2 regions of the Variovorax sp. 54 genome follow, and region 2 is predicted to be linked to the other one. Evidence: riboswitches for the same ligand, from Rfam matches in the RefSeq annotation. Region 2 holds a riboswitch; the other holds the start of a gene.
The links. Region 2 has a riboswitch for glycine ahead of CLU95_RS18320 (D-amino acid dehydrogenase). Riboswitches for the same ligand answer to the same signal wherever they lie in the genome.

Region 1: linked by a shared signal. The riboswitch ahead of gcvT (glycine cleavage system aminomethyltransferase GcvT) and the one ahead of CLU95_RS18320 (D-amino acid dehydrogenase) in region 2 are both predicted to bind glycine.

What each region holds. Positions count from the first base shown of each region.
Region 1 covers NZ_PEFF01000001.1:5,907,628-5,918,568, forward strand. Annotated here, with positions in the region: gene CLU95_RS27090 (alpha/beta hydrolase) at 1-62, shown strand, start outside; gene CLU95_RS27095 (TetR/AcrR family transcriptional regulator) at 34-657, opposite strand; gene CLU95_RS27100 (DUF2855 family protein) at 708-1,841, shown strand; gene CLU95_RS27105 (DUF3014 domain-containing protein) at 1,969-2,889, shown strand; gene gcvP (aminomethyl-transferring glycine dehydrogenase) at 2,964-5,873, opposite strand; gene gcvH (glycine cleavage system protein GcvH) at 5,928-6,299, opposite strand; gene gcvT (glycine cleavage system aminomethyltransferase GcvT) at 6,371-7,546, opposite strand; glycine riboswitch at 7,594-7,698, opposite strand; glycine riboswitch at 7,719-7,793, opposite strand; gene CLU95_RS27125 (hypothetical protein) at 7,833-8,369, opposite strand; gene CLU95_RS27130 (L,D-transpeptidase Cds6 family protein) at 8,466-8,945, opposite strand; gene CLU95_RS27135 (MFS transporter) at 9,082-10,275, opposite strand; gene CLU95_RS27140 (AraC family transcriptional regulator) at 10,384-10,941, shown strand, end outside.
Region 2 covers NZ_PEFF01000001.1:3,962,275-3,973,215, reverse strand. Annotated here, with positions in the region: gene CLU95_RS18345 (sugar phosphate nucleotidyltransferase) at 1-678, opposite strand, end outside; gene CLU95_RS18340 (GDP-mannose 4,6-dehydratase) at 692-1,696, opposite strand; gene rfbA (glucose-1-phosphate thymidylyltransferase RfbA) at 1,734-2,621, opposite strand; gene rfbD (dTDP-4-dehydrorhamnose reductase) at 2,664-3,554, opposite strand; gene rfbB (dTDP-glucose 4,6-dehydratase) at 3,551-4,630, opposite strand; glycine riboswitch at 4,749-4,839, shown strand; glycine riboswitch at 4,884-4,990, shown strand; gene CLU95_RS18320 (D-amino acid dehydrogenase) at 5,082-6,383, shown strand; gene CLU95_RS18315 (FIST signal transduction protein) at 6,403-7,683, opposite strand; gene CLU95_RS18310 (PhaM family polyhydroxyalkanoate granule multifunctional regulatory protein) at 7,733-8,524, opposite strand; gene CLU95_RS18305 (aminotransferase-like domain-containing protein) at 8,589-10,025, opposite strand; gene CLU95_RS18300 (LysE family translocator) at 10,160-10,759, shown strand; gene CLU95_RS18295 (DMT family transporter) at 10,756-10,941, shown strand, end outside.

The sequences.
Region 1 (10,941 bases), 1.9 Mb from region 2:
AGCTGCAGGGCACGCTGGCGTGGCTGCAGGCGCTCAGCGCGCAGCCAACAACCGCGCCATGACCATCGCTTCCATCTCGGCGACCCACGCATCACTCGCGGCGTCGTCGGGCTGCACCAGCAACCGGTAGCGTCGGCCGCCCCAGGCGGCGGTGAGCAGCGCCTGCACGGTGTCGGGCGAGGGCGGCGGCTGCAGGTCGCGGCAGGCGGCGAAGGCCTGCGTCCAGCGCGCGAGCAGCTCGTCGTACACGCGCCGGTGGTGCTTCGGCTCGGCCACGCGGTGTTCGAGCATCAGCATCTCGTGGTCGAACGCGGGCAGCCCGTCGATGCGTGTGTCGCAGGTGAGGCGCACGAGGCGCTGCGTGCGCTCGCGCCAGTCGATGTCTGAAGGCGCGATCACGTCCGCGTCGAGCCGCGCGAGCAGCGCCTCGACGCAGTGGCGCACATAGCCCGAGAGCAGGGCTTCCTTGTCGGGAAAGTAGTCGTAGAAGGTGCCGACCGCGATGCCGGTTTCGAGCGCCACGGCGCGCGTGGTCACGCCCTCCCAGCCCTGCGCGCGCCAAATCCGAACAAAGGCGTCGTAGATCGCCTGCACGGTGAACTTGCTGCGCGCCTGCGTGGGGCGTTTCAGGGGCTTGGAGCGGGGTGCGGCGGGCATGGACCGGGTTTCCGAACCCGCGGCGAAGCGGGCCGTCCTACAGTTTGCGAATGAACAACGCATTCACTTTAACCCGCCTCGAAACGCGCAAGAACGCGCTCGGGACCACCCGCATCGTCACCTCGGAAGACGTCGGCAGCCTGGCCCCGGGCGAGGTGCTGATGCAGATCGAGCGCTTCTCGCTCACCACCAACAACATCACCTACGCGGCCTTCGGCGATGCGGTGATGAAGTACTGGCAGTTCTTCCCCACCGGCGACGCCGACTGGGGCCACATGCCGGCCTGGGGTTTTGCCGACGTGGTGGCGTCGAACGTCGAGGGCGTGGCGGTGGGCGAGCGCTTCTACGGCTACTTTCCGATTGCGAGCCACCTGCGCATGCAGCCGGTGCGCGTGACGCCGCGCGGCTTCTACGACGGCGCGGCGCACCGCAGCGAGCTGGTGTCGGCCTACAACCAGTACATGCGCTGCAGCCACGACGCGGGCTACGTCGCCGCGCTGGAGGACTACCAGATGCTGGTGCGCCCGCTGTTCATCACCTCGTTCATGCTGGCCGACTTCCTGGAAGACAACGCCTTCTTCGGCGCGACGCAGGTGGTGGTGTCGAGCGCGTCGAGCAAGACGGCGTTCGGCACGGCCTTCTGCCTCGGCCGCCGCGAGGGCGTGCAGCTCATTGCGGCCACGTCGCAGGGCAACCGTGCCTTCGTCGAAGCGCTGGGCTGCTACGACCGCACGGTGGCCTACGAGGAGATCGCCACGCTGGCGACCGATGTGCCCACGCTGTACGTCGACTTCGCGGGCCACGACGACCTGCGCGCCACCGTGCACCACCACTTCGGCGACGCGCTGGTGTACGACTGCTACGCGGGCTCGGCGCAGAAGACCGAATTTTTGGGCGACACCAGCGCGTTGCCCGGCCCCACGCCGTTGCTGTACTTCGCGCCCGTGCAGATCCGCAAGCGCAATGCCGACTGGGGCCCGCAGGAGGTCAACCGCCGCTTCAATGAAGCGCAGGGCCGCTTCATCGCCGAACTGAGCCGGCCGGACAACCGCTGGATGACGCTGGCGCAGGGCCGCGGCTTCGCGCATGCGCAGGCCGTGATCGCCGACCTGCACGCGGGCCGCGTCGATCCGCGCGAGGCGCATGTGGTGCGCATCGGTGCGAATGACGCGCTGACCGACTGAACTTCGGCGCGGGTGGGGCGTCACAGGGGGTTACGAGAACGTGGCGATGGTGCGGGCCTTGCGGGGCCATCCTGGTGCACCATTGCCTTTCGTCTCCCCACTGCCATCCCGCAAAAGGAAACCGCCCATGTCCGACGCCGACTCCTCCCGCGACACCCCCGAATTCCGACCCCGCAAGGAAGCGCCGATGGGCACCATCGTCGGCCTCGCGCTGGTCGTGCTGGTGGCGGCGTATTTCGGCTGGCGCTGGTACCAGCAGCAGCAACTGGCGCCGCTGCCGACCGCGCCCGTGGCCGTCGCTCCGAACGACGCGCCCCCCGAGCCGCCCAAGGCCGAGGAACCCAAGGGCCCGCAGAACCCGGTCGAGGCACTGGCTCCGCCCGATGGCGCGCTGCCCGCGCTGGCCAATTCCGATGCGCGCGTGATGAAGGCGCTCACCGAACTGCTGGGCGGCAAGGCCGTGGCGGCCTACCTGCATTCCGAGGGCATGGTGCGGCGCTTCGTTGCCACGGTCGACAACCTGCCGCGCGAGCAGGCACCCGCAAGCAAGTGGCCGGTGCAGCCTGCGCCGCAGCGCTTCATCACCGATGGGCCGCAGCAGGGCGGCGTGCAGACCATCGCGGCGAACAACGCGGCGCGCTACAACGGCATCGTGATGCTGGCCGGGTCGGTCGATCCGGCCAAGGCGGCGGCGGTGTATGCGCGGCTGTACCCGCTGTTCCAGCAGGCGTACGAAGAGCTGGGCTATCCGGGCCGCTACTTCAACGACCGCTTCATCGCCGTGATCGACCATTTGCTGCAGGCGCCCGAGCCGACCGGGCCGGTGCAAGTGAAGCTGGTCGAGGTGAAGGGCGAGATTCCGTCGCAGCGGCCCTGGGTGCGCTACGAGTACGTCGACCCGAAGCTCGAGTCGCTCTCGGCCGGCCAGAAGATCCTGGTGCGCATGGGGCCCGAGAACGAGCGCAAGATGAAGGCCAGCCTGCGCGGGCTGCGCGCGCAGATCGCGACCGGCGAGGTGGCGAAGCAGGCCGGCAAGAAGGCGCCGTAACAGGCGAAAGAAAAAAGAAAAGGGGCGCCGCAAGCCATGCGGCGCCCCTTTTCATTGGTGGCGACCGTGCGCGCTCAGGCCTCTTCGGTTTCCTGGTAGTCGCCCACTGGCACGCAGCTGCAGAACAGGTTGCGGTCGCCGTAGACGTTGTCGACGCGGCCGATCGGCGGCCAGTACTTGGCCTGCTTGAGTTCGGCCAGCGGGAACGCGCCGAGTTCGCGCGAGTAGGGGTGGCTCCACTCGCTGCCGAGCAGGCTCGCGGCGGTGTGCGGCGCGTGCTTGAGCGGGTTGTCGTCCTTCGACCAGACGCCTTCTTCCACGCGGCGGATTTCGCCGCGGATGGCGATCATCGCGTCGACAAAACGGTCGAGCTCGGCCAGCGGTTCGCTTTCGGTCGGCTCGACCATCAGCGTGCCGGGCACGGGGAAGCTCAGCGTGGGCGCGTGGAAGCCGTAGTCGATGAGGCGCTTGGCCACGTCTTCGGCGGTGACGCCGCTGGTGTCCTTGAGCGGGCGCAGGTCGAGGATGCACTCGTGCGCGACGTGGCCGTTGGGGCTCGCGTACAGCGTGGGGTAGTGGTCCTTCAGGCGCGCGCTGATGTAGTTGGCGCTGAGGATGGCCGTTTCGGTCGCGGCCTGCAGGCCCTTGGCGCCCATCATGCGGCAGTACATCCAGCTGATCGGCAGCACGGCCGCATTGCCCAGCGGCGCGGCCGACACGGCGCCCACGCCGTTCGAAGGCACGCCGGCCGTGGCATGGCCCGGCAGGTAGGGCACGAGGTCTTCGACCACGCAGACCGGGCCGACGCCCGGGCCGCCGCCGCCGTGCGGAATGCAGAAGGTCTTGTGCAGGTTCAGGTGGCTCACGTCGCCGCCGAACTCGCCCGGCGCGGCCACGCCGACCAGTGCGTTCATGTTGGCGCCGTCCACGTACACGCGGCCGCCATGCTCGTGCACGAGCTCGCACAGTTCCTTCACGCGGGTCTCGAACACGCCGTGCGTGCTCGGGTAGGTGATCATCACGGCGGCCAGGTGGGCGCTGTGCTTTTCGCAGGCGCGCTTGAGGTCGTCCATGTCGACGTTGCCTTGCGCGTCGCAGGCCGTCACCACCACCTGCAGGCCCACCATCTGGGCGCTGGCCGGGTTGGTGCCGTGCGCCGACGAGGGAATCAGGCAGATGTTGCGGTGGCCCTGGCCCTTGGCTTCATGGAAGGACTTGATGGCCAGCAGGCCCGCGTACTCGCCCTGCGAGCCCGCGTTGGGCTGCAGGCTGATGCCCGCATAGCCGGTGGCCTCGCACAGCCAGGCGCGCAGCTGCGCGTCGAGTTGGGCGTAGCCCTGCAGCTGGTCGGCGGGCGCGAAGGGGTGGATGTTCGCGAACTCGGGCCAGGTGATGGGGATCATCTCGCTGGTCGCGTTGAGCTTCATGGTGCAGCTGCCCAGCGGGATCATGCTGCGGTCGAGTGCGAGGTCCTTGTCCGAGAGGCTGCGGATGTAGCGCAGCATCGCGGTTTCGCTCTTGTGGGTGTTGAACACCGGGTGCGTGAGGAAGGCGCTGGTGCGGCGCAGGTCGTCGGGAATCAGCGGCGTGGTGCTTTCGACCAGTTCGTCGAAGCGCGGCATCGCGGTGCCGGCGGGCACGAACAGCGCCCACAGGGTTTCGATGTCGGCGCGCGTCGTGGTTTCGTCCAGCGAGATGCCCAGGTGCTGTTGCAGGCGCTGGCGCAGGTTGACGCCGCCGGCCTGCGCGCGCTCGATGATCGCGGCGGTGTCGTCGCCGGTGCGGATCGTGAGCGAGTCGAAGGCGGTGGTGTTCACCGGCTCGCGGCCCATCTGCGACAGGCCCTTGGCGAGGATGGCGGTGAGCACGGCCACGCGCTGTGCGATGCGCGTGAGGCCGTCGGGGCCGTGGTACACGGCGTACATGCTGGCGACCACGGCCGGCAGCACCTGCGCGGTGCAGATGTTCGACGTCGCCTTCTCGCGGCGGATGTGCTGCTCGCGCGTCTGCAGCGCGAGGCGGTAGGCGGGCTGGCCGTGCGTGTCGACGCTCACGCCGACGAGGCGGCCGGGCAGCGAGCGCTTGAACGAATCACGGCAGGCCAGGTAGGCGGCGTGCGGGCCGCCGTTGCACAGCGGCATGCCGAAGCGCTGCGTGGTGCCGCAGACGATGTCGGCGTCGAATTCGCCGGGGGCGACCAGCAGCGTCAGCGCCAGCAGGTCGGCCGCGACGATGAAGGCGGCGTCGCACTGGTGCGCGTGGCCCGCGAGCGGGCGCAGGTCGTGCACGTGGCCGGTGGTGGCCGGGTACTGCGCGAGCACGCCGAAGAACTCGCCGCTCACCATCAGGTGCGGCAGCGTTTCCGACACGGTGCTCACCTTGACTTCGATGCCCAGCGGCGCGGCGCGGGTCTTGATGACCTCGATGGTCTGCGGGTGGCAGTCACCCGACACCAGGAACACGTTGCTCTTGCTTTTCACGCTGCGCTTGGCGAGCGTCATGGCCTCGGCGGCGGCCGTGGCCTCGTCGAGCATCGACGCGTTGGCGATGGCCATGCCCGTGAGGTCGCACACCATCGTCTGGAAGTTGAGCAGGGCTTCCATGCGGCCCTGCGAGATCTCGGCCTGGTAGGGCGTGTAGGCGGTGTACCAGGCGGGGTTCTCGAGGATGTTGCGCAGGATCACGCCCGGCGTGTGCGTGCCGTAATAGCCTTGGCCGATGAAGCTCTTGAACACCTTGTTCTTCGACGCCAGCGTCTTCAGCTCGGCCAGCGCGTCGGCCTCGGTGACGGGCGCGGGCAGGCGCATCGGCCGGGCGCGGCGGATGGCCGCCGGCACGATGCCGTCGATGAGCTCCGCGCGCGTTTCAGAGCCGATCACCGGCAGCATGCGCGCCTCGTCCGCTGCATCGATGCCGATGTGGCGGGCGAGGAATTCTTCGGCGTTCTCCAGGGCTTGCAAAGAGGGAAGGGCGGGAATCGGCATGGCGGTGAGGGCTCGGGGGGAAGAAGGAACGAAGGTGGCTGAAGACTCAGCGGATCAGGACTCGGCGGCGAACTTGTCGTAGCTGGCGGCGTCGAGCAGGGCGTCGAGCTGCGCGGGCTCGCTCAGCTTGACCTTGAAGAACCAGCCGGAGGCCAGCGGGTCGCTGTTGGCCAGCGAGGGGTCGGCGCGCAGCGCTTCGTTCACTTCGGTGATCTCGCCCGACACGGGCATGAACACATCGGCGGCGGCCTTCACCGACTCGACCACACCGGCGACTTCGCCCTGTGCGAAGGTCTTGCCGACCTCAGGCAGGTCGACGAACACCACGTCGCCCAGCGCGTCCTGCGCATGCACGGTGATGCCCACGGTGGCGGCGCCGCCTTCGGCCGCCACCCATTCGTGGTCCTTGGTGTATTTGATGCTCATGAAAAAACTCCTCGTGGAAAAAATTGAATCGGGGTGCAGAGCCTAGCCGGGTCTGCGGTGTTCAGTGGCGCTCAGCCGCGGTAGTAGCGCGTCGGCACGAAAGGCATCGTCGACACCTCCATCGGCACCGGCTTGCCGCGCACGATGGCCTGCACGCGCGTGCCGGGCTCGGCAAAGGCGGCGGCCACGTAGCCCATGGCCACGCAGCGGTCGGCCGTGGGGCCGAGCAGGCCGCTGGTGACGGTGCCGATGTCATGGCCTTCGAGCGACTGCAGCAGCGTGCCGTCGCGCACCGGAATGCGTTCCAGCGCCACCAGGCCGACGCGCTTGCGCGTGAGCGTCTCGTGGTCGGTGTGGCCGGCCGCGCCCGAGGCAACGGCCGCCAGCTGGGCCAGCACCTTGGCCGCGCCCGGAAAGCCGCCTTCGCGCGCGCCACCCGCGCGGCGCACCTTCTGGATCGCCCAGTTGAGCGAAGCTTCGACCGGCGTGGTGGTGGTGTCGATGTCGTTGCCGTACAGGCACAGGCCGGCTTCGAGCCGCAGCGAGTTGCGCGCGCCCAGGCCGACAGGCTTCACTTCGGGCTGCGCGAGCAGCAGGCGGGCGAGGGCGTCGGCGTCCTGGCCGGCCACCGAGATCTCGAAGCCGTCTTCGCCGGTGTAGCCGCTGCGGGTGACGAAGGCGGCAATGCCGCCGATCTGCACCGCGCCGCCCGTCATGAACACGAAGCGCTCGATGCCGGGCGACAGCCGCGCCAACGTGGCCGCGGCCTGCGGGCCCTGCAGCGCGAGCAGGGCGTGGTCGGGCAGGGGCTGCACTTCGCAGCGCGCGCCGATCTTGTCCTGGATGTGGGCGATGTCGGCCACCTTGCAGGCGCCGTTCACGATCACGAAGATCGAGCCATGGCCTTCGTTGAAGAACATCAGGTCGTCGAGGATGCCGCCTTCGTCGTTCAGCAGCAGGCCGTAGCGCTGCTTGCCGGCGGGCAGGTCGACCACGTCGACGGGCATCAGGGTTTCGAAGGCGGCGGCGGCGTCGGGGCCGACGAGACGCAGCTGGCCCATGTGCGAGATGTCGAACAGGCCGGCCGCATCGCGCGTGTGCTTGTGCTCGGCCATGAGGCCCGCGGGGTACTGGACCGGCATGGAGTAGCCGGCGAAAGGCACCATGCGCGCGCCGAGCTCCACGTGGAGGTCGTACAGCGGTGTCTTGAGAAGTTGGGCGTCGGAGGAAGCGGAAGAAGCGGCCACGGGGCACTCCAAAGGGGCAGTCGAAATCCATGGCTGCAACGCCATGGGCCACCCCTGCTGTCCGCTTTACCTGAGAGATTCGCCCCACGATCGGGGTTTGCTCCTTCGGTGGGCCGCATGCAATGCCACGGCCTCTCTCCAGCAAGGAAACGCCGGTGGTTGCCGGCGTTTTGTCAGTCCTTTTGCCTGAGCGTTCGGGGAACCCCTGCGCCTTCGGCGGCCCCGTCGCGCGGGGCTCTCTCCTGACCCGGCGAGTGTAGTGGATCGCGGGGCCGGGGCTGGCAGCTCAGTGCACGGTTTCGGCGGGCGGCAGCAGCTTGTCGATCCGCTCGCGCAGCGAGTCGGCGCGCTCGGGGCCGGCGGCCTTCTCGATCTCGGAGAGCATGAGCGCGGCGATGGTCAGCATGGCCTCGCGGTCGCGCGCTTCGCGCAGGGCGTCGCGCATCTGGTTGGCGAAGCGCGGGTCGCGGCGCACGAACATGCGCTCGCAGATGTCGAACAGGAACATGCGCGTGGTGGCCAGCGAGCGCTTGCCGTCGAAGCTGTCGGCCGACGTGGCGACCTGGATCGGCTCGGCGGCGGGGACGGGCGTGGGGGCTGGCGCGGGTTGCACGGCGGCCGGCCGCGCATCCTGCAGGTAGCCCCGCTGCATCAGCCCCTGGATCGCCTGCTCGGCCTCGACGCGGCTCGGGAACAGCGGGCTGAAGTCGGTCAGCGAACGCCGGCCGTCGGCCATGAGCAGCAGCGCGCGCTCACGCTGGCTGAGCGTGCGCTGCCCGGCCTGGAGTTCGTCGCGTGCCTTCTCGGTCTTGGTGGGGAACATGGCGGCCACAGCTTTCGGAGGTCGAAGGCTGCAGCATCGTTGCAAGTGGTGACACCTTCGTGAACCATTTGCCTTACAGGGGAATGGCGTTGCGGATCAGTTGCCCGCGCTGCTTTCCTTGCGGATCAGCCAGCGCGTGCCCACGCGCTGCAGTTCGAGCGTCTTGCGGTCGGTTTCGGTCAGCGCATCGGCACGGTAGACCTGCCGGAACTGCGCGCTGGCCGACGTGCCCTGGATGCTGATCACCAGCCCCTCGATGCCCACGCTGATGCGCGACTTGCCCGTGATGCGGGTGCGCCGGTCGGCCTCCCAGCGCTCGCGGGTCTGGCCGCGCGCGGGGGTGAAGTCGGGCGCGTAGGCGGCGAGGTAGCGCTCCACATCGCGGGCGGACCAGGCGGCGGCCCAGGCGCGCACGGCAGATTCCACTTCGGCAAGGCTGGTGGCGGGGTTGGTGGAGATAACGGGTGCTGCCGCAGACGAGGGCACAGGCGCAGCGGCCGGCGTGGCCGCGAAACCGGCGGTGGCCAGCAAGCCGGCGGCGGCGAGGCTGCAACCTTGGGCGGCGATTCGATGCATGGCGTCCTTTTCCTTCTTCGGGTCTGTCAGGCTCGACGTCGAAGCTTGCGTCGATTCTGGCAGTGAAAGAGGGGGCGCGTGGCGTTGAATCGCCCACGGATTTCAGTGGGCTGTTGTTCAGGGCGCGAGGTCGAACTCAGGCCGCCGCAGCCTCACCCGCCATCACCTGCACCGTCCGGTTGCGCAGCCGCAAGGCCAGCACGGTCGCGACGCACAGCACGCACAACACCACCGTGAGCGTCACGCCGAGCCCGCGTGCATCCGACAGCAGGCCGAACAGCGGCGACACCAACCCGCCGACCGAGAGCGCGAGGCCGAGCGTGATGCCGCTGGCGGTGGCCGGGTTGCGCGGCAGGTAGTCCTGCGCGAGCGTCACCTGCGCGGCGAAGGGCAGGAACATGCTCATGCCGAGCCACGCGGTGCAGGCCAGCGCCGCGCCGGGCGTGGCGGCGAGCACGAGGCCCGCCATCGCCGGCAGCGCGAGCAGGTAGCCGCAGCGGATCGTGCCCATGCGCCCGATGCGGTCGCCGAGCCAGCCGCCGGCCAGCGTGCCGACTGCCCCTGCCGCGGTGAAGGCGGTGAGCGCCGCGGCGCCCTGGAAGGTGGTGCCGTGCAGGTCGCGCGTGATGCGCAGCGAGAGCATCGACAGCACCGTGACGTACGGGATCGACCAGCCCACGATGGTTGCAACCAGCAGGCTGAACGCGCGCCAGTCGTTGTGCGGTTTCAGCACCTGGGCGCGGGCTTGCGCGGCGCGCGCCGCCGCGGCTGCCGCGTTGCTGGCGACGGCACCGCGCCGCGCGTTCACCGTGATCCACACCACGCCCATCGCCACCGCGGGAATGCCGAGCAGGTAGCTGCGCGACAGGCTGCCACCGCCCACCACCGTGGCCGCCAGCACGGGCGCGAACGAGGCGCCGATGGTGCCGCCCACCGAAAACACGCTCATCGCCTTCTGCGAGGCGCCGCCGGCCGCGCGCGCGGCCACGGTGGCGGGCGGGTGGTAGGCCGCGATGCCCAGCCCGCACAGCGCGACCGCGATCCAGGTCAGCAGGTAGCTCTGGCTCAGGCCCGCCAGCACCACGCCCAGCGCCGCCACCAGGAAGCCCACGGGCACCAGCCAGGCGCGCGGGTGGCGGTCGGCGTACAGGCCGAACAGCGGCTGCACCACGCTCGACAGCCCGGTGGCCGCCAGCATCAGGCCGCTCACGGCCGTGTAGCTGTAGCCGCGCTCCAGCACCATGAAGGGCAGCAGCGCGGGCACGAGGCCCTGGTAGAGGTCGTTGACGGCATGGGTGCCGGTGAGCAGCCCGAGTCGGCGCGTGTTCATGCGATGGCTTCTTTCTTCGATGTCCGGTTTAAGAAAAAGGGAGGAAAAGCCATCGTAGGAAGACACGGAAAGATGTTCTCGCTACGAATGTGCAAACATCGTCGTGAAATGGACAAACTGAATCTGCGCCCCGACGAAGGCGAATCGACCCCGCGCGCCGTGGCCGTGCTCGCCACCGATCCGGCGGGCGATGCCTTCATTCCGCCGCATGCGCACCGCCGCGGCCAGCTCATCCATGCGATTTCGGGCGTGATGATGGTCAGCGCGGCGGCTGGCAGCTGGGTGGTGCCACCGGGGCGCGGCGTCTGGGGGCCGCCCGGCATGACGCACCAGATCCGCATGGCGGGCGAGGTGCAGATGCGCACGGTTTTCGTCGAGCCCGGCACGCGCGCCGACCTGGGCACCGACTGCCGCGTGATCCATGTGGGGGCGCTGTTGCGCGAGTTGATTGTGGCGGCCGTGTCGCTGCCGCTGGACTACGCGCCGGGCGGGCGCGACGAGCGCGTGATGGAGCTGATCCTCGACGAGATCGAGGCCGCGCCCGCACTGTCGCTGCACGTGCCGATGCCGCGCCACGCGCGGCTGGCCGCGCTGTGCGAGGCGCTGATCCGCGACCCCGCGCAGCCCGCCACGCTCGACGGCTGGGCCGCGCGGCTGCACATGAAC
Region 2 (10,941 bases):
CTTCTGCGCCGTCGAGTAGTCATCCGGCCGACCGATGTCGAGCCAGAAGCTCTCGGGCTGTTGATGGCAGCGCACCTTCTTGCCGGCCGCGCTCAGCTTGAGCAACAGGTCCGGCATGTCCAGGTGAACGCCCTCGCTGACATGCGGCTTCACCGCATCGCGATTGAGCATGTAGAGGCCCATGCTGACCAGGTGCTTGCTCATGGGCTTCTCGAGGTAGCCCTGGAGATTCATCTCCGCATCGACCTGGATGAGCCCGAAATCGATCTTGACCTCTCTTTCGTAGACACAGATCGTGGCATCCGACTGCCGCTCCGCATGCGTGCGGATCAGCTGACCGATATCGAAAGTGGTGAGCAGATCGCCGTTGGTGACGATGAAGTTCTCGCCGACCTTGTCGATCAATGCGCCGAGCGGGCCGGCCGTGCCCAGAGGGCTGTCCTCGAGGCTGTAGTCGATCTTCAGCCCGAATCGCGAACCGTCGCCGCAAAACGCGCGGATCAGGTGATGCAAATGGTTGACCGCGAGGAAGACTTCCTCGACGCCGGCACGACGAAGCTGCCGCAGCAGCAGCTCCAGCACGGGCATGTCCCCCAGGGGCATGAGAGGCTTGGGAAACGAGGCGGTGAACGGCTGCAGGCGGGTGCCCTTGCCGCCGGCCATGACGACTGCTTTCATGATACGTGCTCCCTTAGACGGTGTAGACCGCGGGGCGGTACAGGTGGATGTTGCGCCGGATGAATTCGATGCTCTGGCGCAATCCCTCATCCAGATCGACTTGCGGCGACCATCCCATCAACTTCGCGGCCAGTGCGTTGTCGGAGACGAGCTTCAAGACCTCGCTCTTGTCAGGGCGCATGCGCGCGGTGTCCGCAACGATCTCTTTTTCCACGCCCATCAGCTTGAGGATGCGCTCGGCAAAGTGGCCGATCGTGTAGGTCGAGCCGGTTCCCAGGTTGATGGTCTGCCCCTCGATGCCGGGTGTCACCGAAGCGGCGACGAAACCGGCGACCGTGTCCGTCACGAAGGTCATGTCGCGCTCGGGAGTCAGCGACCCGAGCTTGATCACGTCCTGCGTCAGTGCCTGCGAGATGATCGTCGGAATGAATGCCCTGGCCGACTGACGCGGGCCGAAGGTGTTGAACGGGCGCAAGGTCACGACACCGGTATCGAACGAGCGGTAGTAGCTCTCGGCAATCTTGTCCGCCCCGATCTTCGAGGCCGAGTAAGGCGACTGCCCTTGCAGCGGATGTTCTTCGTCGATTGGAACGCGCACCGCGGTGCCGTACACCTCCGAGGTGCTCGTGTGGACGACGCGACGAACCGACAGCCGACGCGCGGCCTCCACGACGTTGAGCGTTCCCTCGACGTTGGTGCGCACGTAGCTGCGCGGCGCAACGTACGAATACGGAATGGCGATCAACGCCGCCAGATGGCAGACGACGTCAATGCCCTGCATGGCGTGCATGACGAAATCACCATCGTCGATGTTGCCCGCCACAACGCGAAACTGGCCCTTCACATCATCGGGCGCGAATTCCAGGTTGCCCCAGCTCGATGCGGAACCATAACGAACCATGGCAGTGACGTCTGCGCCGGCGCGCACCAGCGCTTCGACAAGATGGCTGCCGATGAACCCGCCTGCGCCGGTTACGAGGTATTTTTGACCCGTCAGGGTTTGAGTTGATGCATGCATGGCTTGTGCTACCGAAGAAATTGTTGTGAGTCAGTATTCAGAATGAGTGCTCTTCGGCAAGCAGCCGATTGAGGTACTTGCCGTAAGCATTCTTCTGCAATGGCAAGGCCAGTCGCGCCAGTTGTTCCTTGTCGATGAACCCTTGTCGCCACGCGATTTCCTCCGGGCAAGCGATCTTCAACCCTTGCCGGTGCTCCAGCGTCGCAATGAACTGCCCCGCCTCGAGCAGGCTTTCATGCGTGCCGGTATCGAGCCAGGCGTAGCCGCGCTGCATGATCTGCACGTTGAGCTGGCCGAGATCGAGGTACGCCTGATTGACAGCCGTGATCTCGAGTTCGCCTCGCGGGCTCGGCTTCACCGCCTTGGCGATGTCGATGACCTGGTTGTCGTAGAAATACAGGCCGGTCACCGCATAGTTGCTCTTGGGCTTAAGCGGCTTTTCCTCGATGCTGCTGGCCTTGCCCTGCGCGTCGAACGCCACCACGCCATAGCGCTCCGGATCGTGCACGTGGTACGCGAAAACAGTGGCTCCCGAGTCCTGCGCGTCGGCACCGCCCAGCAGATGGGCAAAGTCATGCCCGTAGAAGATGTTGTCCCCCAACACCAGCGCGCTCGGCGAATTGCCCACGAACTTCTCGCCGATGATGAACGCCTGCGCCAGCCCATCAGGACTCGGTTGCACCGCGTACTGCAGATTCATGCCCCACTGGCTGCCGTCGCCCAGCAGCTGCTGGAAGCGCGGCGTGTCCTGCGGCGTGCTGATGATCAGGATGTCGCGCATGCCGCCGAGCATCAGGGTGCTCAGCGGGTAATAGATCATCGGCTTGTCGTACACCGGCAGCAGCTGCTTGCTCATGGCGAGCGTGGCCGGGTGCAGGCGGGTGCCGGAGCCACCGGCGAGGATGATGCCTTTGCGTTGCGTCATGGGGGTCTTCTTCTGTAGGGGCCGGAAAAATCAGTCAGTCGGTCAGAGCGTCTCGCGCAGCATGCGCGCGACGCCTTCCTGCCAGGGCGGCAGGCGCAGTCCGAAGGTGGTCTGCAGCTTGGTGGTGTCGAGCCGCGAGTTGTGCGGTCGCGTCGCGGGCGTCGGGAAGGCGCTGGTGGGCACGGCTTCCACGGCCTGCGGGCCGGCCTTGAGTTCGACGCCGGCTTGCTGCGCCATCTCGAGCACGAAGCGCGCGTAGCCGTGCCAGCTGGTCTCACCACCGGCGATGGCGTGGTACAGCCCGGCCTTGGTCGGGTCTTGCAGCGTGGCGCGGATGGCGTGCGCGGTGATGTCGGCCAGCAGCTCCGCGCCGGTCGGTGCGCCGAACTGATCGTCGATGACGGTCAGCTTGTCGCGCTCCTTGGCCAGGCGCAGCATGGTCTTGGCGAAGTTACCGCCGCGTGCGGCATAGACCCAGCTGGTGCGAAAGATCAGGTGCTTCGCGCAGTGCTTGGCCACCAGTTGCTCGCCTTCGAGCTTGGTCTGGCCGTACACGCTGAGCGGGCCGGTCGCGTCGTCTTCTTTCCAGGGCCGGGTACCACTACCGTCGAAGACGTAGTCGGTGGAGTAATGCACCATCAGCGCGCCGATCTGCTGCGCCGCCTCGGCCACCACGCCGGGCGAGGTGGCGTTGAGCTTGCGCGCGAAGTCGGGCTCGCTCTCGGCCTTGTCGACGGCGGTGTGCGCGGCGGCATTGACGATGACGTCGGGGCGCACCGCCAGCACCGTCTCGGCCAGCTGCTCGGGACGGCTGAAGTCGGCGTGGAAGTCGGTGCTGTCGAAATCCAGCGCGACCAGTTCGCCGAGCGGCGCGAGGCTGCGCTGCAGCTCCCAGCCGACCTGTCCGCCCTTGCCAAGCAGCAGCAGCTTCATGCGCCGGCCTTCGCCGTCGTGGCGTCGTACTGCTTCTCGACCCACTCACGGTACGCGCCGCTTTGCACGTTGCGCACCCACTCGCCGTTGGCGAGGTACCACTCGACGGTCTTGCGGATGCCGGTGTCGAAGGTCTCGGCGGGCTTCCAGCCGAGTTCGGCCTCGAGCTTGCGTGCATCGATGGCATAGCGGCGGTCGTGGCCCGGGCGGTCCGTGACGTAGGTGATCTGTTCCTTGTACGGCTTGCCGTCGGCGCGGGGGCTCAGTTCGTCGAGCAGCGCACACACGGTGTTGACGATCTCGATGTTGGGCTTCTCGTTCCAGCCGCCCACGTTGTAGGTCTCGCCGAGCCGGCCGGCTTCGAGCACGCGGCGGATGGCGCTGCAGTGGTCCTTCACGTAGAGCCAGTCGCGCACCTGCATGCCGTCGCCGTACACGGGCAGGTTCTTGCCGGCGAGTGCGTTGACGATCATCAGCGGGATCAGCTTCTCGGGGAAGTGGAACGGGCCGTAGTTGTTCGAGCAGTTGGTGGTGACCACCGGCAGGCCGTAGGTGTGGTGCCAGGCGCGCACGAGGTGGTCGCTGGCGGCCTTGCTGGCCGAGTACGGGCTGTTGGGCTCGTACTTGTTCTCTTCAGTGAAGGCCGGATCGGTCTTGGAGAGCGAGCCGTAGACCTCGTCGGTCGACACATGCAGGAAGCGGAAGGCCGCCTTCTGGTCGGCCGGAAGGGCGTTCCAGTAACCGCGCACCGATTCGAGCAGGCGGAAGGTGCCGAGCACGTTGGTCTGCACGAAGTCTTCCGGGCCGTGGATCGAACGGTCGACGTGCGATTCCGCGGCAAAGTTCACGACGGCACGCGGTTTGTGCTCGGCCAGCAGGCGGTCGAGCAGCGCGCTGTCGCCGATGTCGCCTTGCACGAAGACGTGGTTCGCGTTGCCCTTGAGCGATGCGAGGGTCTCGAGGTTGCCTGCGTAGGTCAGCTTGTCGAGGTTCACGACGGGCTCGCCGCCCTGCGCGATCCAGTCGAGTACGAAATTGGCGCCAATGAAGCCTGCGCCGCCGGTAACCAGGATCATGGGGCTCCCTGCATGTAGAAAAAAGTTTGCTTTACCGAAAATCAACATTCAATTATCCCATCGGTGTGAAGTGCCGATGTACAGGGCTTGGCCGGCTTGCGGGGCCCGCCTACAATCGGCAGCAATTGCAGGAGAGCGGGCTTCCATGGAGGCCCTACCGAAGGCGCAAACTCCCATAAACGCTCAGGTCGGCCCGACGACATTCCAGGCAACGCCAAGGAATTTCGGCAAGGGGTCAGTACTGCACTCATCGATACAGCCGTCTGGAGAGCCGCCACGCCATGTGGCGCACCGAAGGAGCAAACCCGCTGCGGGTGCAGCAGGGTGAATCTCTCAGGTACCGAGGACAGGGGGAGCGGCAACTTGGACAGCGGTCGTCCGGTTGCTTGCTATTCATTCAATAGCACTCCACGCCCGCCGTTCAAGCGCTGCAAACTCAAAGGTACTTGCAATGCGTGTGATCGTTCTTGGCGCCGGCCTGCTCGGCGTGACTTCGGCCTATTACCTCCAGCAACTCGGTCACGAGGTGACCGTGATCGATCGGCAGGCCACCCCGGCCGCCGAAACCAGCTTCGCCAACGGCGGCCAGATCTCGGTCAGCCATGCCGAACCGTGGGCCAATCCGAGCGCGCCGCTGAAGGTGCTGCAATGGCTCGGCAAGGAAGATGCGCCGCTGCTCTTCCGCATCCGCGCCGACATGCGCCAGTGGCTCTGGGGCCTGCAGTTTTTGCGCGAATGCACCCCCGCGCGCACCCGCCACAACATCGAACAGATCGTTCGTCTCGGTACATACAGCCGGGAAATGTTGCAGCAATTGCGTCGAGACACCGGCCTGAGCTATGACCAGCGCACGCAGGGCATCCTGCACTTCTATACGACGCAGAAAGAATTCGACGGCGCCCTCAAGCCCTCCGAGCAGATGCGCGCCCTGGGCTGCGAGCGCCTGGTCATCTCGGCCGACGAGGCCATCAAGATCGAACCCGCCCTCGCCCACATCCGTCCGCAACTCGCCGGCGCCACGTACACCGCCGAAGACGAGTCGGGCGACGCCAACCGTTTCGCGCGCGAGCTCGTGAAGCTGGCCGAAGCGGCCGGCGTGAAGTTCCTCATGAGCCACACCGTGACCGCGCTGCGCGAAGCCGGCGGCAGCATCGACCACATCGAAGCCACCGACAACGAAGGCCGCTTCCAGCGCATCCGCGGCGACGCCTTCGTGCTCGCGATGGGTTCGCTGAGCCCGCTGTACGCCGCGCCGTTGGGCATTCGCCTGCCGATCTACCCGGCCAAGGGCTACTCGGTGACGCTGCCCGTGAAGGACGCATCGAAGGCGCACCAGGTCTCGCTCACCGACGACGAATACAAGCTGGTGTTCTCGCGCTACACGTCCGAATCGGGCGACCGCCTGCGCATCGCCGGCACGGCCGAACTCAACGGCTACGACCGCGACCTGAACCGCGTGCGCTGCGAAGCGATCGTGCGGCGCGTCGAAGAACTCTTCCCCGGCGCCGGCGACACCGAGCGCGCGCAGTTCTGGACCGGCCTGCGCCCGGCCACGCCGAGCAACGTGCCGCTGATCGGCAAGACCAAGCTGCCGAACCTGTTCCTCAACACGGGCCACGGCACGCTCGGCTGGACGCACGCTTGCGGCTCGGGCAAGTCGATCGCGCGCATCGTGAGCGGGCTCGCACCCGAGGTCGACTTCGCGTTCGCCGGCATGCCGGCGCCCGCACCGCGCGCGTTGCAACCGGCCTGAACGCAACCGGCGCCGGACCTCAGTCCGGCGCGGTGAACACCGTCAGCACACCGGTGTAGCCGTACAGGTGGTGGCGTGCGATTTCGCCGGCGGCGAAGAAGCCGACCAGCGGCACGTCGCCCAGCGCATGGCGCACGATCTGCAGCTCGGCGCCCGGTGCGCCGAAGTGCGGACCGCCGCGCCCCGAGCAGCTCACGTACACCGCGCCCGCGATGCGGCGCGCGGGATGCGGCGCGGCCTCCGCCTCGCCGGCCGCCACGGCGCGCGCGGTGGCCAGCGTCTGTTCTTCGGGCTCCAGCTCTTCGCGGATCTCGGCGCAGATGCGCATCAGGTCGGCGCGTGCCGCCTGCGCGTTGCGGCGGCAGAAACTCAGCCGCATGCCGGCCTCGGCGTTGTCGGCAATCGCGATGCCGCGCCGCGTCGGATCGAGGCCGATGATGTGGCGCACCAGCACGTCGGCGCCCAAGTCGCCGGTGCGGCGCAGGCCGTCGCTGCCCGCGTCGGCCAGGCCGACCAGCGTGTTGCGCACGGCGTCGATGGCTTCCTGCGGCCGGTCGAGCGACACCTGCAGGTCGGCCAGCAGCACGTCGAGCGCCGGTTCGCCGTCGAGCGACAGCAGCAGGTTGCCGTCGGCCTCGGTGATCTCGCGCTCGCGCGCGCCGCCGGTGCGCAGCGGCTGGCAGCCTTGCGTGACGCGCGACACCAGCCGCACGCCCTCGCCGAACACCACGCCCGACAGGCCGCCCGAGAACACACCACCCGCCGCGCCGTGGCCGCGGATGTTGCCGTTGCCGCCGACCGCGAACTGGAGCGCCCCGCCGCGGCCGGACGAGAGCCCGCCGAACAGGTAGCCGGTGTCGGTGCGGCCCGCCATCTCGGCGATGAGTTCGCCCAGGTCGGGCGTGGCGGGGTCGGCGTGCACGAGCGCGGTGTGCGCCTCGAAGCCGCTCATTTCGGAGCTGCCCAGCGGCGCCACGCCCGAGAACACGCGGTACTGGTCGCTCGGCAGCGCGCACAGCATCAGGCTCAGGCCGGGCTCGTCAAAGTACTCGGCGTTGTTGGCCGACACGCCGATGCCGACCGTGCCCGACCAGTCGGTCACTTCGGGCAGCTCGCCGCTCAGGTGATCGAGGATCTCCTGCGCCTCGCTCGCGTAGTGGTCGGTGATGTAGAGCAGCCCGAGCGTCGGGTTCGACGCGTAGTCAGGCAGCGCCATCTGCGCGCGCAATTGGGCCAGCACGAGGCCGGCGGCCATGCGCCATTGCGGGTGGGTGGCATGGCCGGTGGGAAACAGTTTCATGGTGCGTACCGACCCGTGCGTCGTCGTCTGGAAAGGTGGCTGTAAGACGTCAGCGCCGGCCGGAGGTTCGCTTGCGCGCGGCGGCGGACGTGGTTTTCTTGCGCGCGGCGGGTGCCGGCGCGGCTTTCTTGGGGGCGGCCTTTTTCGCAGCGGCGGTCTTGGCGGCCGGCTTGCGTGCCGCCGTCGCCTTGCCGATGACCTGCCCCACGGCGTCGGCCAGCGGCTGCGCCATGGCCGGCACCTTGAGCTGCGCCGCGTCCTGCAGCGCCGTGCTCGCGATCTGCTGGAACTGTTCGGTGAGCGAGCCCCACCATTGCATCGGGTCGACGCCGGCAGCGCCAGCCGTGGCCGTCTTGGCGCGCGACTTCTTCGTCGGCGCCGGGGTTTCTTCTTCCGCTTCTTCTTCCTCGGCCTCGTCGAACTCTTCTTCCTCTTCCTCGACGGCCTCCGGTTCGGGCCGGGGTGCGGGAGCCGGAGCGGCAGGGGCCGATGCAGGCGCTGGCGCCATGGCCGCGGCCTGCTTGGTGAACGCGCTGGCGATGTCTTCCATCCGCACGTTCATGCCGCGCAGGGTCGACAGCGTCATCTTCTGCACCTCGAGCGCCTGGATGGTCGCCTTGAGCGCGTGGCCGTTCTGTTCGAGCCAGTACTGGACCGTCTTCAATTCCTGGATGCGCTTGTCGACCTCTTCGACGCTCATGGTGGGCGCGACCCAGCTGGCGAGGCTGGGGATGCCGGGCACCGACCCGGAGCCAGCTGCGGCACCGCCGGCGAGGTTCTTCAGGAAGTCGAATCCGGGGACGAACTGGCTGAAGTCGAAGGGTTTGCTGGCGTTGCTCATGCGGGAGGTCTCCTGGCTGGGTTTTCTTGTGTTGCCAGCTTACTCCAAGCCCTTTGCCAGCGAATCAGAGCTCGTCCCTGACGCGGCTGAAAACTTTCCAGAAATTCGCGTCCTGCGAGGTCGCGAAGTTGATCCGCATCATCGTGCTCGGCGGGCGCCGCGCATGGAACAGCGAGCCCGGCGCCAGCAGGTAGCCCTGGTCGAGCATGCGCTGCGTGAGCGCGTCGGTGTCGACGCCCGTGTCGACCCAGCCGAACAGCCCCGCGGGCTCCGAGGCGAAGCGACAGCCGTGCGCCATCGCGAGCTTGACCGTGCGGGCGCGCGCGCCGTCGAGCCGGATGCGGATGCGCTCCGAATGCCGGCGCAGCTGGCCCTGGTCGATGCACCACGACAGCGCCCGCTCGAACAACGTGGGCGAGGTCAGCGTGGCCAGCAGCTTGGTCTCGAGCAGCCGCTCCTTCAGCGCGGGCGAGGCGGCCAGGAAGCCGATGCGCCAGTTGGGCGCCAGGATCTTCGCGAAGCCGCTGACGTAGATGGTGCGCTGCAGCCCGTCGAGCGCACTGAGCCGCGTGGCGTGCTCGGGCGCGAGGTGGCTGTAGGTGTCGTCCTCGACGATGTGGAAGTCGTATTCATTGGCCAGCTTGAGCACGCGGTGCGCGCTGCCCGGCGTGAGGCTGTAGCCGGTCGGGTTGTGCAGCACGCTCACGCTGACGAAGAGCTTGGGGCTGTGCAGCTTGCAGTACTGCGCCATCACGTCGAGGTCGGGCCCGTCGGCGCGGCGCGGCACCGGCAGGATGCGCATGCCCAGCGCCTCGAGCCGCGCGAACTCCAGCGCCCAGCCGGGCTCCTCGACCATCACCGGATCGCCCGCGCGCAGCAGCGTGCGGCTGACGATGTCCAGCGCGTGGGTGGCGCCGATGGTGGTGACGATCTGGTCGGGCGTGGCCGGCACGTTGATGCCCACCAGCTTCTGCGACAGGCTGCGGCGCAGGGCCATGTCGCCGGAGGGCTCGCCGTACTGGAGCGACAGCTCCTGCAGCGCCGCTGTACTGGTCACGCGCCGCACGGCCGTGGGCATGAAGGTCGACGCCATCCAGTCCGGCGGAAACACGCCCATGCCCGGCTGCGGCTTGTCGCTCGGGCGATGGAACATGCTGCGGATCAGCGAGCTGGCATCGGCCGGCACGCGCGAAGCCAGCATCTGCACGGCCATCGCCGCCGGCATGCCGACGGGGTCCGCACCATTGCCGGGGCGGCTGTCCTGTACCGGTGCCGAATCCCGCACATAGAAGCCGCGCTGCCGACGCGCCTCGACCAGCCCCTGCGCCAGCAACTGGTCGTACGCCGCGACCACGGTGTAGGGGCTCACGCCCTGCTGCCGCGCGCATTCGCGCACCGACGGCAGGCGGGCCCCGGGCGGCAGCAGGCGGGTGCGGATGCGTTCGGCCAGGCGGTCGGCCAGTTGGCTGGTGAGTGACTGGGTGGAGGTTCGTGTCAGCATGCGGTTCAGGGTGAAAAGGTGCTGCGACGGCAGGTGTGTCGAAGGGTGTACCGAAGAGATAACCAATACAGATTCAGATATTGTTCGATCATCTGTACCGGAACTGTAATGGTCTCAAGTTTAGAGTCTGTGACATGAACTGGCAAGAATTCACCGCGCTGCTGGTGCTGGCCACGGCGATGAGCTTCTCGCCCGGACCCAACACCACGCTCTCCACCGCCCTGGCGGCCAACGGCGGCCTGCCGCGCGCGATGCGCTTCGTGGTCGCGGTGCCGGTCGGCTGGACCTTGCTGCTCGCCATCTGCGCGGCCGGCGTCGGCGCGCTGGTGGTGGCCATGCCGCCGCTGCGCCTGGCGATCAAGGGCCTGGGCATCGCCTACCTGCTGTGGCTGGCCTACAAGCTCAGCGGCAGCGCCCAGCTCGGCAAGGCCGACAACGCCAGCCTCTCGGTCGGGTTCACGCAGGGCGTGATGCTGCAGTTCGTGAACATCAAGGCCTGGCTGCTGGCGCTCACGCTGGTGGCCGGCTGGATCGCCGGCCAGCCCGACGCGCTCGCGCGCTTCGCCATCGTCGCGCCGGTGATGCTGACCTACGCCTTCACGAGCAACTTCGCCTATGCGCTGGTCGGCGCGCTGTTGCGCGAGTGGCTGGCCAAGGACACGCGCCTCTTGTGGTTCAACCGCACGATGGGCCTGATCCTCGTGCTCACGGCCTGGTGGATGGTGGGCGTATGAAGCTCGCCATCAAGGACGAAACGCTGGGCATGTGGCTTGGCATGGTCGGTGTGGCGCTGTTCGCCGTCACGCTGCCGATGACGCGGCTGGCCACGGGCACACAAGACGCGCCGCAGCTGTCGCCGTGGTTCGTCACGGTCGGGCGTGCGGCGCTGGCGGGCGTGCTGTCGGCCATCTTCCTG